Regions from separate parts of the Streptacidiphilus jeojiensis genome, predicted to be linked through region 3. Evidence: riboswitches for the same ligand, from Rfam matches in the RefSeq annotation. Region 3 holds a riboswitch; each other region holds the start of a gene.
What was found. Region 3 has a riboswitch for cyclic di-AMP ahead of ABUW04_RS37390 (C40 family peptidase). Riboswitches for the same ligand answer to the same signal wherever they lie in the genome.
Positions count from the first base shown of each region.

Region 1: it holds a riboswitch for cyclic di-AMP, as region 3 does, so the genes downstream of both, ABUW04_RS39490 (M23 family metallopeptidase) here and ABUW04_RS37390 (C40 family peptidase) in region 3, are expected to answer to the same signal.
Region 2: it holds a riboswitch for cyclic di-AMP, as region 3 does, so the genes downstream of both, ABUW04_RS09595 (transglycosylase family protein) here and ABUW04_RS37390 (C40 family peptidase) in region 3, are expected to answer to the same signal.

Region 1 is NZ_JBEUKS010000026.1:3,371-9,000, reverse strand. It holds gene ABUW04_RS39490 (M23 family metallopeptidase) at 126-1,091, opposite strand; cyclic di-AMP (ydaO/yuaA leader) riboswitch at 1,104-1,251, opposite strand; gene ABUW04_RS39485 (thioredoxin family protein) at 1,471-2,082, opposite strand; gene ABUW04_RS39480 (undecaprenyl-diphosphate phosphatase) at 2,235-3,167, opposite strand; gene ABUW04_RS39475 (MFS transporter) at 3,325-4,692, opposite strand; gene ABUW04_RS39470 (MarR family winged helix-turn-helix transcriptional regulator) at 4,811-5,380, shown strand; gene ABUW04_RS39465 (ABC transporter substrate-binding protein) at 5,484-5,630, opposite strand, start outside.
Region 2 is NZ_JBEUKS010000003.1:124,242-129,871, reverse strand. It holds gene tap (telomere-associated protein Tap) at 1-410, opposite strand, end outside; gene mug (G/U mismatch-specific DNA glycosylase) at 518-1,069, shown strand; gene ABUW04_RS09595 (transglycosylase family protein) at 1,143-2,354, opposite strand; cyclic di-AMP (ydaO/yuaA leader) riboswitch at 2,361-2,521, opposite strand; gene ABUW04_RS09590 (FAD-dependent oxidoreductase) at 2,789-4,474, shown strand; gene ABUW04_RS09585 (ATP-binding protein) at 4,528-5,630, shown strand, end outside.
Region 3 is NZ_JBEUKS010000020.1:117,453-123,082, reverse strand. It holds gene ABUW04_RS37410 (rhomboid family intramembrane serine protease) at 1-186, opposite strand, end outside; gene ABUW04_RS37405 (hypothetical protein) at 303-575, shown strand; gene ABUW04_RS37400 (NYN domain-containing protein) at 712-2,136, shown strand; gene ABUW04_RS37395 (C40 family peptidase) at 2,341-3,423, shown strand; cyclic di-AMP (ydaO/yuaA leader) riboswitch at 3,766-3,914, shown strand; gene ABUW04_RS37390 (C40 family peptidase) at 3,925-5,001, shown strand; gene ABUW04_RS37385 (C40 family peptidase) at 5,216-5,630, shown strand, end outside.

The DNA of each region.
Region 1 (5,630 bases), on a different contig from region 3:
GTCGGACTCGGAGTCGGGGCCGGACAGGCCGACGGTCCCAGTGTCGGGGGGTGTCACCGGGACCGTCGGAGTTCAGGGGGTGCCGCTCGGGATCACGCGTCGGACCAGCGGCAGTGCCGGGACTGTCAGAGCGCCAGGCCGTGCTGGGACAGCCAGGCCGCCGGGTCGACCGGCTCGCCGCCGCTCGGACGCACCTCCAGGTGCAGGTGCGGGGCGTTGACGTTGCTGCCGGTCGCGCCGACCCGGCCAATGGGCTGACCGGCCGTCACCGTGCCGGAGCCGACGCCGATCACCGAGAGGTGGCAGTACCAGACCTCGGTGCCGTCGGCCAGCGTCTCCACCACGCGGTAGCCGTACGCCCCGGCCCAGCCGGCCGAGGTGATGGTGCCGCCGCCGACCGCGACCACCGGGGTGCCGGTCGGGGCGGTGAAGTCCTGTCCGGTGTGCAGCTGGGACCAGAGCGAGTCGGACTGGCCGAAGCCGGATCCGGCGACCGCCGAGGCGATCGGCGCCACCAGGGCGCCGACCCCGGCCCGAGCCGTGGTCTGCTGCGCCGCCGCGGTCTGTGCGGCTGCGGTCTGAGCGGCCACGGTCTGTGCCGCTGCCGCCTGCGTCGCAACTGCCTGCCGGGCCGCCGCCGTTGCCTGGGCCGCGGCCTGCTGGGCGGCCAGCTCGGCCGCACGGGCCTGTTCGGCAGCCTCCTGCGCCGCCGTCTCGCGGGCCGCCGCCTCCCTGGCCGCTGCCTGGCGCGCCGCGGCCTCGGCCGCCGCCTGGCGCCGGGCCGTGTCCTCGGCGGTCGCCCGCTGCTGCGCGGCCTGGGTGCGGATCCGGTCGGCCAGGGCCGTACCCGGGTCGGCCGCGGGCCTGGTGAGGGTCGCCGTGGTGCCGTGGGCCTGCTCCTGGGCGACCAGGGTGCTGCCCCCGGTCTCGCGTACGGCCGCCGATGCGGAGGGGGCCGCGAGCGCGACGGCTCCGGTGGCACCGACCGCGGCCATGGCCGCGAAGCCCAGCACCGCCGAGGGGGCGGTCCGCTGCGGCGGGATCGGCTGCACGGGTGCCACGGGTGCCCAGGTGGGCGAGTTCGACGCCACGTTCGGCGTGCTCCTTTCCTTCCATCTCGCCGACCGGGTTAGCTGACGGGTTCGGAGAGGAAGGTCTCCTACGGCCAGGTGCGGCCGATTCACCCCGGGGTACTGAACCTCAGTACCGAATGGTTCCCCGGTTCCAGACAGGATTAGGCGATCGCGTGCGATGCCGTCCGAGCAACGGCAGACCTTCGCACTGCGTTATTGAACGGTAATCCTAGTGACGGTTGATGCCAAGCAATCCAGGGGGTGCAGTTGAGTGCTCACGGAGCGGAGTCGAGTTTTGTCCGGTTCTGCCCCGCAGTGACTGTTCCTGAGTATGCATCAGCCCGACTCTTCTCACCTTCCCTGCAGCTTCCCCGCAGCTTCCCCGCAGCCCCGGTGCTCACCGGGACGGCAGGTAGAGCCAGTCGACCAGGGTTCCGGCGAAGCCGTCGGCGTCCAGGTCGCGCGCATTGGCGAACGCCGACGGGTCGCCGGTGTCCCGCTTGGTGCCGTCCGGGCCGAGCAGCACCAGGGCGGGGATCCCGCTCTGCGCCAACGAGACGTAGCGGGCCGCCAGTTGGGTGTTCAGGTCGTAGTGCCCGACGTCCACGGTCACCAGGTGGTAGTTGCGGGCCAGGATGCGGTTCACCCCGGGGGTGTCCACCAGCGCGGACAGCGCCTGGCAGTCCTCGCACCAGGAGGAGCCGAAGTCGAGCAGCACCGGTCGGCCGTCCACCCCGGACGCCGCGACGGCCGCGGCCACCGCGGCGTTGGCGTCCGCCGAGGGGTCGTAGCTGTCCGGAACCGGGGCGAGGCTCACCGAGGGCAGCGGGACGAACGGATGGGCGTAACCCACCTGGCCCGCGCCGTGGGCGGCTCCAGGGGTGGCGGCGTCGCCCGGCGCCCCGCGGTGGCCGGGTGCCTGCCCGGACACCGTCATGCAGCCACCGAGCAGCAGCAGGGCTCCCAGCGCACCGGCGATCACGGCAACCCGTCGCCGAAACCCGCGCACGGCACTCCCTCCCTCGCTCCACCCCACCGTCGCCGGTGGAGGATCTCCACGATCATGGGATCAGAGCAACGGAGCTTCCCGGGTGCAGCAACGCGGAGGGAGCGCCTCGATCACCCGTACGAGGGACTCCCCCGAACGGGCCTGCGCAGGGCTCAGCCGAGGGTGAGGTAGGCGAGGCTGCCGAGGCCGGCGACCGTGCAGTAGATCGCGAACGGCGTCAGCGTCCGGGTCTCGAAGTACTTGGTCAGGAACCGCACGGCGACGTACCCGGCGACGAACGCCGCCACCGCTCCGGCCAGCACCTGCCCGCGGATGCCGTCGCCCTGGTGCCCCATCAGCGAGGGAACCTTGAGCAGCGCGGCCGCCCCGATCACCGGGGTCGCCAGCAGGAAGGCGAAGCGGGCCGAGTCCTCGTGCCGCAGGCCCTTGAAGATGCCGGCGCTTATGGTCACCCCGGAACGGCTGATGCCCGGCAGCAGCGCCAGGATCTGGGCGCCGCCGACGATCAGCGCCGAGCCCCAGCGCAGCTTGGTGATCCTGCGGTCGGAGAGGACGTCGGGGTCCACCTCCTCGGCGTCCGGGCCCGCCTCGACCGGGGCCGGGTCGCCGGCCCTGCGCCGTCCGGTCCCGCCGCGCTTGAGCCGCTCGGCGATGAACAGCACCAGACCGTTGAGGGTCAGGAAGATCGCCGCCGGGATCGGCTTGCCCAGGTGCTCACGGAACACCTTGTCGAGCGCGAGTCCGGCGATGCCGACCGGGATGGTCGCCACGATCAGCAGCCAGGCCAGCTTCTGGTCCACGGTCTCGATCCGCCGCTCGCGGACCGAGCTGACGAAGCCGGAGATCACCCGGACCCAGTCCCGCCAGAAGAACACCACCAGCGCCAGCGCGGTGGCCAGGTGCAGACCGATCAGCACGTTGAGGTACGGGGAGTCGGCGGCGGCGACATTGAGGTCGCGCTTCCAGGAGCCGCCGATCAGGGCGGGCACCAGGATGCTGTGGCCGAGACTGGAGACCGGGAAGAGCTCCGTGACGCCCTGGAGCAGGCCGACGCCGATCGCTTCTGGATAGGTGAGGACGGACATCGGCGACCTTCGGCACAGGGGATCGACAGTGGCAGTCAGAAAGTACTACAGCGATGTAGACCCTCCACCACCGCACGCCCCTTGTTCACCGCTCGGCCCCCGAGCGTTCACCCGGGACAGGTCGCCGAAGCCGTCACACCCCGCAGCCGTCGGGCCGTCAGGCCGCCGGGCGCAGCTCGCCCGCCAGCCGCGGCTCGACCGAGGTGGTGACCACCCTGGTCCGCCGCACGGCGTTGTCCTGCGCGGCGGTCAGCTGCGTCCGCAGCCGCAGCGCCAGCGCCACGATCAGCACCGTGGAGCCCGCCATCACCGCGATGTACGCGGCCGGCAGGCCGGCACCGACCAGCAGCACCCCGGCCGCCGGGCCCATCGCGATGGCCACCTGCTTGACCAGCGCGAACGCCGCGTTGTAGCTGCCCAGCAGATGCGCCGGGGCCAGGTCGGCGATGATCGGCCCGAGGGTGGGCGCGAGCAGCGCCTCGCCGACGCCGAACAGCATGTAGACGGAGAGCATCGCGGCGGTCGCCACCATGCCCCCGGACACCAGCCCGGCCACGGCGGCCGCCGCCCAGGCGCCCAGCCAGACCACACCGGTGGCCGCGATGGCGGTGCTGCGGCGGCGACGCGCGGTGATCCGCACGACGATCATCTGCAGCACCACGATGGCCAGGGTGTTCACACCCAGGGCCAGGCCCAGGACGGACGGCGAGGTGCCGACGACGTCGGTGGCGTACGCGGCCACACCGGACTCAAACTGGCCGTAGCAGGTGAAGAAGATCAGCCCGGCGAGCAGGCAGATCCGCACCATGGCCTTGTCCGCCAGCAGCGTCCGCAGATCCGACTTCGGCTCCGCGACCCGTCCGCCGGCGGTCGGCGCCGAGGCCGGCACGGCCGCGGGCGCCGAGGCCGGCACGGCCGCGGGCGCCGCGGCCGGCATCCGGATGGTGCCGGTGACCGCGGCGAGCACCAGGAACATGACCGCCTCGACGCTGAACAGCAGGGTCAGGCTGGCCGGCCGGCTGACGTCCACGATCTGGCCGCCGATCAGCGCACCGATCCCCATCCCCAGGTTGACCAGGGTGAACTGCAGCGCGAAGGCGTGCGCCCTGGTCTCCTGGGTGGAGCAGCGGACGATCATCGTCGCCAGCGCCGGCTGCACCGCGGCGACCCCGGCACCGAAGAGGAACGCGGACATCAGGATGTGCCCGCTGCCCGAGGCGTGGCCGAAGGCCAGCGCCCCGGCGGCGGCCGTCACCGCTCCGGCGACCAGCACCGGACGGGCCCCGTAGCGGTCGATGCCGCGCCCGGCGAGGGGCAGCGCGACCAGGGCGGCCAGCGCGAACAGGGTGAACACCAGCCACGCGGTCATCGAGCCGAGACCGCGGACCGTGCTCACGTAGACGAACATGTAGGGGACGGTGAAACCGCTGCCGAACGCGCTGAGCGCGTTGCCGATCTGCACCCGGCGCAGCGTGCCGCCCGCCGTCCCGTACTGCTGGTTCTTCTGTCGCATTGCGCGCGTCATGCTGCACCACCCTTCACGGTCGTCCCAAGTTTCTCCTCGAAGAGTACACTACTAAAGTCTTCGGTGAGAAATGCTACAGGAGCGAACCCTTTAGCCCCGTTATGAGAGACTGGAAGGCATGACAACCGACGCCCCGGCACCGCAGGACGAGGTGGCCGGCGAGCTGCGGATCGACGAGCAGGTCGCCGCCTACCAGCGCGAGTTCCCGCTGGTCGACCCCCAGGTCGAGACGATCGTCTCGACGCTGAGCCGGCTGGCCCGGCGGATGTCGGTCGCCTACGGGCGGCAGCTCAACGAGCTGGGCATCAGCTCGGCCGACTGGGAGGTGCTGAAGGCACTGATCGTGGCCGGCAGCCCGTACCGGCTGGGGCCCGGCGAGCTGGCCAAGCGGCTCGGTCTCACCCCGGCGGCGATGACCCACCGGATCGACCGGATGGCCGCCGCCGAGCTGGTCACCCGCACCCGCGACGAGAGCAACCGGGTCCGGGTGATCATCGAACTGACCCGGACCGGCCGGGAGAAGTGGCTGGAGTCGATGCGGATGGCGGCGGTGTTCGAGGAGGAGCTGCTGCAGGACGCCTCCCCCGAGGAGCGCGCGGTGCTCTCCGGACAGCTGGGCCGGATGCTGCGCCGGGTCGAGGAGCACCAGCCGGACGCGCTGGGCCGCTGCGACGACCTGGACGACTGACGCACCGAGGGCCGCCCACCGTGATCCACGGTGGACGGCCCTCGGTGCGGAGAGCGCCGGCTCAGCAGCGGCAGCTCAGCAGTGACAGCTCGGCAGTGGTAGCTCAGGAGCTGAGGCCGACCGACTTCAGCCAGGCGTCGGCCACCGCCAGCGGGTCCGCGCCCTTGGCGCCGACCTTGGAGTCCAGGTCCATCAGCGTCGCCGTGTCCAGCTTCGCCGACACCGCGTTGAGCGCGTCCACCGCGGTCTG
Region 2 (5,630 bases), on a different contig from region 3:
AGCGGACCGTTGGCAAAGCGACGCTCACCCGGCTCCTCGGCGGCGGCCGACGGGGCCGGGGCACGGCGCGCGGTCGTCGGCTGGGGGCGTGCGGGAGCGAGAACGACGACAGACGCAGGCCCCTGCGCGCCGGCCGCTGGTTCGGCCGGAGCCGGGAACCGCTCCGCCAGGCCCTCCAACAACCGCCGGTAGGCCTCCCGCTTGTCGCCCGACGGCTCGCTGCGGCCCTCCTCCCAGGCCTGCACCGACGCCGGACGGGTCCGCAGCGCCTGCGCCACCGCGGCCTCGGTGAGCCCGGCAGCCCGCCGCAGCCGCACCCGCTCCTCGGGGGCCGGCAGGACCTGGCCCGACTGCACCGCGGCCAGCAGGGCGTCGACGCCCGCGATCAGCGGGTCCGGCTGGTCGGGCATGGTGCGGAATCTCCTTCGGCTGGCGGCCGGCTGGCGGCGCACCTGGATGCTAACGCAGCGGAGGGGCCGTTCCACGGACCGCTGCCGCAGCGTGCAGACTGTCGTGCGTGAAGCCCACCGCCGAGCAGCTCGCCGCCGCCCCCGACCTGACCATCCCCGACGTGATCGCCCCCGGACTGCGGGTGCTGTTCTGCGGGATCAACCCGGGACTGTGGTCCGGAGCCACCGGCCACCACTTCGCCCGCCCCGGCAACCGCTTCTGGCCCGCGCTGCACCTCAGCGGCTTCACCCCGCGCCGGCTACAGCCGGAGGAGCAGGAGGAACTGCTGGCCTTCGGTCTGGGCATCACCAATGTCGTCGACCGCACCACCGCCAGGGCCGACGAACTGACCGCCGAGGAGTACCGGGACGGCGGCCTGGCACTGCGCGAGCGCGTGGAGCGGCTGCGCCCCCAGGCACTGGCCGTCCTCGGCATCGGTGCCTACCGGGTGGCCTTCGACGCCCCCAAGGCCGTGGTCGGCCCGCAGCCCGCATCCCTCGGCGGAACAGCCGTCTGGGTGCTGCCCAATCCCAGCGGCCTCAACGCCCACTACACCCTGGCCGCCATCGCCGACCGCTTCCGCGAACTGCGGCTGAGCGTGGGCGAGTTCCCAGGGTGACCGCACCCGGAACGCCCTCAGGGGCACGGCCGGGTCGGCCGCGCCCCTGAGGGGTGGAGAGGGTGGTGCTGCGTCAGCTGATGCGGCCCGCGAAGTCGGGGGCCCAGTTGCTGATGGTGTCGGTCTTCACGCCGGAGCTGGGGTTGGCGGCCTCGACGTACTCGCCGTTGCCGACGTAGATCGCCACGTGGTAGGCGCCGGACGCGGTGCCGTCGCTGGACCAGAACAGCAGGTCGCCGACCTGGAGCGAGTCCAGGGAGACCCGGGTGCTGGCGGCGGCCTGCTCCTCGCTGGTGCGGGGGGCGGAGATGCCGGCCTTGGCCAGGGCGGCCTGGACCAGACCGGAGCAGTCCCAGCCGGCGTCGCTGGTGCCGCCGTAGACGTAGGACTCGCCGACCTTCGACAGGGCGAAGGAGGCGGCCGCGGCCATCCCGGTGCTGGAGGAGCTGGAGGAGGCGTCGCTCGCGGTGGTGCTGCTCGAGGAGGAGCTGCTGGACGAGGAGCTGCTCGAATCGCTGCTGGACGTGGTGGCCGAAGCGTCAGTGGCCGAGTCCGAGCTGCTGCTGGAGGACGAGGCCGAGGAGCTGCCCAGGGTCAGCTTCTGGCCCGGGTAGATCACGTCGGGGCCCGAGGTGAGCACCGAGCGGTTCAGCGCGTAGAGGCGCTGCCAGCCGCCGGAGACGTTCTCCTTGGCCGCGATGGTCGACAGCCAGTCGCCGGCGACGACGGTGTAGCTGCCGCTGCTCGCGGTGGTCGAGGAGGACGAGTCCGAGGACGAGGAGTCGGTGGACGCGGAGCTGGACGAGGACGAGTCCGAGGAGGAGCTGCTGGACGAGTCCGAGGAGGAGCTCGACGAGGAGCTGGAGGAGGACGAGGTGTCCACCGAGGCGGCGGCGCCGCCCTGGGTGAGACCGGCCTGCGGCCCGCAGACCGGCCAGGCGGTCGGGCCCTGCGAGGCCAGGACCTTCTCGGCGACCGCGATCTGCTGGTCCTTGGTGGCCTGGTCGGCGGTGGAGGCGTACTGGGTGCCGCCGTAGGCGGCCCAGGTGGACGCCGAGAACTGCAGACCGCCGTAGTAGCCGTTGCCGGTGTTGATGGACCAGTCGCCCGAACTCTCGCACTGGGCGACCTTGTCCCAGGTGGAGACGGTCGCGGCGGAGGCGGTGGTGGCGGTGACCAGCGGGACGGCCAGGCCGACGCCAGCCAGGCCGGTGGCGGCGATGAGGCGCTGGGCGGTGGTGCGTCGGGTCTTCGTGGCGCGGTGACGCCCGTGGACGGACAGCATGAAGCAGCGTTTCCTCTCCCACGCCTACGAGGTGAGCTGTCGGATTCGGGCTGGAGTTGCCCGGCCGTGCGCAGCACGGCTTCACCCCAAGCCGCGTCGACGACGAGCGTCGGCGCGGCGACTTACCTGGTTCCCCCGCTCCTGCCGTGGTGCGGTATGTGGGTCGCAACTCCTCCGGCGGCAGGACTCGGCGTTCCGGAGTTGTTGGTTCCGCTTAAGTGCGAATGCCAGAAAGGTAGGCAGACCTTGATTGAAACCACAACAGACTGTGGGATCCGTCACGCCCCGGTTCCATGATTCACAGGTTCCGGACCCCATTCGCCGCACCTGCTCACACGACGCCAGGATCAGCCGCGCCCGAGCGGATAGCGTAGGAACCGGGCCCTGGGACAACCTGCGGGCCGGGGCACATCCGACGACAGGGCGGAGCCGCGATGCCGACGACAACCGGACCGGAGAGCACCAGACGACCGGTGATCGTGACCGTGGACGACGACCCGTCGGTGTCCCGGGCGGTCGCCAGGGACCTGCGCCGTCGCTACGGCGAGGACCATCGCATCGTACGGGCCGAGTCGGGCCCCTCGGCGCTGGAGGCGCTGCGGGAGATGAAGCTGCGCGGCGAACCGGTCGCGGTGCTGCTGGCCGACCACCGGATGCCGGAGATGAACGGCATCGAGTTCCTGGAAGCGGCCATGGACATCTACCCCCAGGCCCGCCGGGTGCTGCTGACCGCCTACGCGGACACCGGCGCGGCCATCGACGCCATCAATGTGGTGGACCTCGACAACTACCTGCTCAAGCCCTGGGACCCGCCCGAGGAGAAGCTCTACCCGGTGCTGGACAGCCTGCTCAAGGCCTGGCAGGCCACTGACCCGCCCGAGGTGCACGAGATCAAGGTGGTCGGACACCGGTGGTCGGCCCGCTCCTCAGAGGTCCGCGAGTTCCTGGCCCGCAACCAGGTCCCCTACCGCTGGTACTCGGTCACCGAGGCCGAGGGCAGACACCTGCTGGCGGCCGCCGGTGAGGACGGGGAACGGCTGCCGGTGGTGATCACCCCGGACGGCGGCGCACTGGTGGAGCCCAGCAACGAGGAGGTGGCCCAGCGGGTCGGCCTGTCCACCACGCCCGCCGCCGACTTCTACGACCTCATCGTCATCGGCGGCGGCCCGGCCGGCCTGGGCGCGGCCGTCTACGGCGCCTCCGAGGGCCTGCGCACCGTCCTGATCGAGCGCACCGCCACCGGCGGCCAGGCCGGGCAGAGCTCCCGGATCGAGAACTACCTGGGCTTCCCGGACGGGGTCTCCGGCGCCCAGCTGGCCGGCCGGGCCCGCCGCCAGGCCGTCAAGTTCGGCGCCGAGATCCTGACCGCCCGCGAGGTGACCGGCTTCGAGGTCTGCGGCTCGGCCCGCACGGTCCGCTTCGCGGACGGCAGCGTCATCGCCGCCCACACCGTCATCCTGGCCACCGGCGTCGCCTACCGGCAGCTGGCCGCCCCCGGTATGGAGGAGCTGATCGGCTGCGGCATCTTCTACGGCTCCGCACTGACCGAGACGGTCGGCTGCGCCGGCCAGGACGTCTACATCGTCGGCGGCGCCAACTCGGCCGGGCAGGCCGCGGTCTTCCTGTCCCGGGGCGCCAAGTCGGTGACCATGCTGGTGCGCGGCGACTCGCTGACCGCCTCCATGTCGCACTACCTGATCCAGCAGGTCGAGGCCGACCCGATGATCACGGTCCGCACCCACACCGAGGTCGTCGCCGCCCACGGCGAGGACCACCTCGAACGGCTGACCCTGCGCGACACCACGACCGGCGACACCGAGGAGGTCGACGCGCAGTGGCTGTTCGTCTTCATCGGTGCGGTGCCGATGACCGACTGGCTGGACGGGGTGGTGGTGCGCGACGACCACGGCTTCATCCTGGCCGGACCCGACCTGGGCGAGGCCGGGCAGCGCTCCGGCGGCTGGCCGCTGGAGCGTCCGCCGCACCATCTGGAGACCAGCGTGCCCGGTGTGTTCGTGGCCGGCGACGTCCGCTCGGAGTCCGCGAAGCGGGTCGCCTCGGCGGTCGGCGAGGGCTCGATGGCGGTCATGTTCGTCCACCGTTACCTGGACAAGCTGTGACCGGCGGGACCGGCGGGACCGGCGGGACCGGCGGGACGGGCGGGGTCAGCGGGGTGAACTGTTCGCCGGAGGAGCTGCGCTCGCTGTTCCTGTTCGAGAAGCTGACCTTCGACCAGTTGGCCTGGCTGTGCCGGGTGGGCCGGGTCGAGACGTTCGAGCCCGGCCCGGTGTACGCCGAGGGCGAGCCGGCGACCTGCTTCTACGTCATGGTCGAGGGCACCGTGGTGCTCTCCCGCAGGGTCGGCCCCGACGACATCGAGGTCAACCGCAGCTCCAGCCCCGGCGTCTACTCCGGCGCCTTCCAGGCCTACCTGGGCGAGCAGGTGCCGCAGGTGTACGTGAACTCGATGCGGGTGGTCGTGCCCTCTCGGTTCTTCGTGCTGTCGGCCCACGACTTCGCCTCGCTGATGCACGACTGGTTCCCCATGGCCGAACACCTGCTGGAGGGCCTCTTCTTCGGCACAAAGACGCTGCAGCAGGCGGTCGGCCAGCGCGAGCGGCTGCTGGCGCTGGGCACCCTGTCGGCCGGGCTCACCCATGAGCTGAACAACCCCGCCGCGGCGGCGGTCCGCGCCACCGCGGCCCTGCGGGAGCGGGTCGCGCAGATGCGCGGCGCCCTCGGCGAGCTGGCCGCCAGCTCCGACAAGGGCGCGGCGCTGGACAAACTGGTGCACCTGCAGGACGACGCGGTGCGGGCCGCCGCCGGGCAGCCGGTGCTGGGCCCGCTGGAGGCCTCCGACCGCGAGGACGCCCTCACCGACTGGCTGGACGACCACGACGTGGCCGAGGGCTGGGAGCTGGCCCCGGTGCTGGTCCAGGCCGGCCTGGACTCCGACTGGCTGGAGCAGGTCGAGGCGGCCGTCGGCGCCGAGTACCTGCCGAAGGCACTGAGCTGGCTGGTCCAGGGCGTGGAGACCGAGCTGCTGCTGTCCGAGATCGAGGCGGCGTCCTCGCGGATCTCCTCGCTGGTGGGCGCCGCCCGGCAGTACTCCCAGCTGGACCGCGCCCCCTACCAGCAGGTCGACCTGCACGAGCTGCTGGAGAGCACCCTGGTCATCATGGGCGGCAAGATCGGCCCCGGCGTCACCGTGGTGCGCGACTACGACCGCTCGCTGCCCCGGGTCCCAGCCTTCGCCGCGGAGCTCAACCAGGTGTG
Region 3 (5,630 bases):
GTGGTGGTAGTAGGCCAGCTCCGCACAGGCGCGCGCGTTCCCGCCGCCGTACAGCGGGTCGAGCCCGGAGACCGGGCCGACCAGGAAGACCAGCGTGCACGCCGCGATCAGGGCGTAGGTCACCAGCGGAACGAACGGCTGTGCGCCCCCGGGGGGCGGATTCTTCGCGCTTACCGGCCTCAACATGGATTGAGCATTCCTTAACCGGACAAATCTGACACCGGTTGTCCCGCCGTATCTGCCGTTGAGGGCAAGGCCATAGGGTTGTGCAGGTAGGCGTACCCGTCGCGAGAGGACCGCTCATGTCAGTTCCCCTTCCCACCGAGGGGACCCGGTGGCGCTGCACCCTGTGCGGCAACCTGACCCGCTTCGACGTGACCCGGTCCTCCCGCGTGGTCGAGTTCGTCCATCTGGACCTGGCCGGCGAGTCCCGGGTGGAGGAGCGCGAGGTGCTCAGCGAGACCGTGGAGTCGGTGCGCTGCCGCTGGTGCAACGCGGTGGACCAGGTGGAACTGGTGGACCGTCCGGGCGCGGAGGCCGAGGCGGCCGCGCAGGCGGGGCGTACCGAGGCCTGAGCGCCCGGTGTGAAGGCGGTGCCCCGGGGCAGGTGGCCTGAGGCATGTGTGGCGCGGTGACGAGTAGGGGGTAGGGCGGGCGAGAATGGTTACTGCGGGCAGGTAGTCCCGCAGGACCGGATCGGAGACAGCGGACGTGGTGGAGCGAGACCGGGCGGACGTCGCCGAGGGGCCCGTGGGCCCCGAGCAGGCGGCAGACCTCGCGCTGCCCGCCACCGAACCCGCCGAACCGGATGAGCCCGCCGAGCCCGCCGAGCAGTTGGACCGGCCGCTGCCCGAGGGCGTGCGGCGCAGGGTCGTCGGCATCGCCGCCGACGGGCTCAGCGCCATGCCGGTCGGCGAGTTGCCGCCCCGGCTGCGCCCCTACGCCAAGTTCACCCCGGTGCAGCGGGCCAGACGCGGGGCCACCGCCATCGCCGCCGCCCTGGAGACCGAGCCCGGCTTCCGGTCGCGGATAGCGGAACGAGTCAGACAGGGCCAGCCCGACCTGGTCGCGGCGCTGGAGAACGGGCAGGTTCCTGCCGCCGCCGACCCGCAGGACGTGGCCGCGGTGGCCTATCTGCTGCGACCGACCGGATGGAGCAAGCTGGTCGGCGACGCCGGCGAGGAGGTCGAGCGGGCCGAGTCGGAGGGCGCCGCCGCCGAGGCGGCCCGACTGGTGGAGAAGCTGCAGGCGGAGCTGTCCGCGCTGCGCGAGACCAGCAGGACCGAGGCGGACCGGGGCCGGGTCGAGCTGGACGAGACCAGGAAGGAGCGGGACTCGCTCCGCCGCCGGGTGCGCAGCCTGGAGGCCGACACCAAGCGCGCCGAGGCGGCGACCCGCAAGGTCACCGCCGAGCTGGAGGCGCTGAAGGCGGCCGGTGCCACCGAGCGCGGCACCACCGACAGCGAGGTGCGCCGGCTGAAGCACCGGCTGGCCGAGGCCGAGTCGGCCGTCGAGGCGGCCAGACGGGCGTCCAGGGAGGGGCGCAGCGCCGAGGAGATGCGGCTGCGGCTGCTGCTGGACGTGGTGCTGCAGGGCGCCCAGGGGCTGCAGCGGGAGCTGGGCCTGAAGCCGGTCACCACCCGCCCGGCCGACACGGTGGAGGCGGTCGCGCCCACCACGGCCTCCCCGCACGACGTGGCCAGACGCGCCCTGGACGGGGACGACCCCGCGCTGCTGGACCAGTTGCTGGCGCTCCCTCAGGTGCATCTGCTGGTGGACGGCTACAACGTCACCAAGAGCGGCTACCCGACGCTGCCGCTGGACAAGCAGCGGGTCAGGCTGCTGAACGGGCTCTCCATGCTCGCCGCGCACAGCGGGGCGGAGATCACCTGCGTGTTCGACGGCAAGGACCTGGACGCGCCGGTGCCGATGGCTCCGCCGCGCGGGGTGCGGGTGCTGTTCAGCCGGTCCGGGGAGAACGCCGACGAGTTGATCCGGCGTCTGGTGCGGGCCGAGCCGGAGGGCCGTCCGGTGGTCGTGGTGTCCACCGACAAGGAGGTGGCCGACGGGGTGCGGAAGGCCGGCGCGCGTCCGGTGCCCTCGGCGATGCTGCTGCGGCGGCTCGTCCGCACCTGAGCGATCCGTGCCGAGTGGTCCAGCCTGTGTGGCCTCCCAGGGTGCCTTAAGGGCTTTCCTATAAAGGACATTGCGCCCAATCACCCCCGGACTCACCGCCGAGGGCGACAGAGTCACATCAATCTCACTAGTCTCTCCCTTCGAACCTCTGTCTGTGAACGTCTGTCTGTGTTCGCCAGTGTTTGCTCGAAGGGACCAGCTTCTGTGGCCACGCACCGTCGCCCCAAGCAACCCAGCCGCGCCCGGGTGTCGATCCTGACCGCCGCTGCCGCCGCCGCTGTGGCCCTCTCGGCTCAGGCGACCGCTCAGGCAGCGCCGGCCAAGACCACCACCGACCAGGCGAAGTCCCAGGTCGAGGCGGACCAGTCGGCGGCGAACAAGGCGACGGAGCAGTACGACCAGGCGCAGGGCCAGGAGCAGGAGCTGCAGCGGCAGACCGGTGTGCTCCAGGACGAGATAGCCCGCCAGCAGGCGGCGGTGAACAAGGAGTTGGGCCAGCTCGGGCAGATGGCCAGCGCCGAGTACCGCGAGGGCGCGGTGGACCCGACGGTGAAGCTGCTGCTCTCCTCCAACCCGGAGGAGTACCTGAACCAGGCGTCCACCCAGAGCCAGGTCGCCGGCAGCCAGGCCGCGCTGCTGCAGATGCTGCAGAGCCAGCAGAAGACCCTGGCCGAGGAGAAGGCGCAGGCGGCCCAGGAGCTGACGGCGCAGCAGGCGCTGCTCAAGCAGATGCAGACGGCCAAGAACACCGCCCAGACCAAGCTGAACCACGCCCAGAGCGTGCTCAGTTCGCTGTCCGCGGCGGCACGCGCCGCGGTGGAGGCGGCGGCGCTCAAGGAGCAGGGGGCCGGCACCGGCGGTGGCGGCGGCTACAGCTCGGTGGACTCCACCGACAACCACATGTCGGTGTCCGACATCAACCTCTCCGGGATATCCGCCGCGGCGAGGACCGCCATGGAGGCGGCGATGAGCAAGGTCGGCATCGCCCCGTACGCCTGGGCCGGCGCCGGGCCCAACAGCTTCGACTGCTCCGGACTGGTGATGTGGGCCTACGCCCACGCCAACATCAGCCTGCCGCACTCCTCCGAGGGCGACGAGTCGGTGGGCACCCGGGTGGCCTCCAGCGCCGACCTGAAGGTCGGCGACATCGTGGTGATGGAGGGCGGCGCGCATGTCGGCATGTACGCCGGCAACGGGATGCTGCTGAACGCCCCCGAGTACGGCTACAACGTGTCGATCCAACCGATGTCCTACTTCGGGTCGATCGTGGCGATTCGCCGCTTCTGACGCAGGGTCGGCTCCGGACCGAAGGTTTGGGAGTCGGCTGAGGCGTGGGTTATCTCCTGATGTGACTCACGTCACACGGGTCTCGAACGCCTCGGCCTGATGACCGATTTGACCGCCATGTCGTCGCCAGATGGTCATTCCGCGACTACGGTCCGTTGGAAATCTGATGCAGTGTCGTAACCAAAGATAGTTTTTACTTACAGGGATTTGAACGGATCACGGTTGGGTCACTAGTGTCAGCGATCGAACCACCGCGAAGTCGATCACCCAGCCTGGGTGGCAGCGGAGGTTTCCGCCGAGTCCGACCGCACGGCAGGCCCGTCCCGAAGCCATCGGGGCGACCACAGGGGAGAGCCGTCAGTCTCGGAGCCGGGGAACCACGTTCCTCGGGGTGAATCGACGCCAGGCCGGTACGCCGGTGAAGCGCCGTAGGGCACGTCTTCCAGCCCGAACCCGTCAGCTCACCCGGTAGGCGGACGTAGGAAGAAGGAGCTCGCCTTCGTGGCGTCCCATCGTCGTCCCAAAACCCCCGGTCGCGCCCGCATAACCGTGCTCACGGCTGCCGCGGCCACAACCGTCGCCCTCTCCGCGACCGCCGCCCAGTCGGCGCAGGCGGCCCCGAAGCAGACCACCGCCGAACTCAAGGCGCAGATCGACAAGCTGAACAGCGACGCCGACACGGCAGTTCAGCAGTACGACAAGGCCCAGTCCGACCAGCAGACCCTGCAGAAGCAGGTCAACACGCTGCAGGACCAGGTGGCCCGGCAGCAGGCCTCGGTCACCGCCAAGGCCTCCGCCCTCGGTGCGGTCGCCAGCGCCCAGTACCGCAGCGGGGCGATCGACCCCTCGGTCCAGCTGATGCTCTCCTCGGACCCGACCGAGTACCTGAACTCGGCCTCGGCGCAGAGCCAGATCACCTCCAGCCAGTCCAACATGCTGGCCGAGCTGAAGACCGAGCAGTCGACGCTCAACAACGAGAAGTCCGAGGCCGAGACCAAGCTGAAGGCCCTCGACGCCACCAGCAAGCAGCTCGCCGCCTCCAAGGCCTCGGTGCAGAAGAAGCTCGCTGCCGCGCAGGCCAAGCTGGACTCGCTCACCGCCGCCCAGGCGGCGGCGCTGAAGGCCGCCAACGCCGCAGCCGCGGAGAAGGCCGCCGCGGCCGCCAGCAGCTCCTCCTCGTCCTCCTCCTCGTCCAGCAGTGCGAGCGGCTCGTCCTCCTCCAAGGCCGGCGACTCGGTGGAGGCGATCGCCTACGCGGCCGCCCAGACCAAGCTCGGCGACGCCTACGTCTACGGCGCCACCGGGCCGAACACCTTCGACTGCTCGGGCCTGACCCAGTGGGCCTACGCCCAGGCCGGGGTGGCCATCGGCCGCACCACCTACGACCAGATCAACGCGGGTACCGCGGTCACCCGCGCCAACCTGCAGGTCGGCGACCTGGTGTTCTTCAACGGTGACTCGCACGTCGGCATCTACGCCGGCAACAACACCGTGCTGCACGCCCCGCACACCGGCACCGTGGTCAAGTACGAGAGCATCGACACGATCGGCAGCATCTACGCGATGCGCCACATCTGAGAGCGTTCCGGCCGCCCAAACGGCTGTACGGGCCCGATCCCCTGCGGGGGGTCGGGCCCGTTGCGCTGTCCGGGACACCCCTCCCGACATGGCGTTTCGTCAAGTTGTACTAATTTCGGGGGTATTTTCGTCCTTGCTGGGGTTTGGACTCGATGTGTCCGACTCGCTAACGTCGGCGCTCGGTCCTCTGCTTCGACGAATGGAGCCATTCCCCGTGGCGTCCCACCGACGTGCCCGACCGCTGGGCCAGTACTCCACCGTGGCAGCCCTGTCGCGTTCCGCCGCGACCCTGGCGGCGGCCACCGCGGCGGTCCTCGCGGGCGGAGGCAGCGCCCTGGCGACTCCGGGCAGCCCCGGAGGGGGCGCCCCGGTCACCGCCGACGACGTGCAGCACCAGCTCGACGGCCTCTACGCGCAGGCGGAGGTGGCCGGCCAGCAGTACGACGGGGCGCAGGAGCAGGAGCACGCGCTCCAGCGCGAGTCGGTGCTGCTGCAGCAGCGGGTCGCCGAGGAGCAGCAGCATGTGAACGCCCTGCTCCAGTCCATGGGTTCGATCGCCAGCGCCGAATACCGTCAGGGCGGCGGGCTGGACCCGCTGGTGAAGCTGCTGCTCAACGCCCATCCGGACC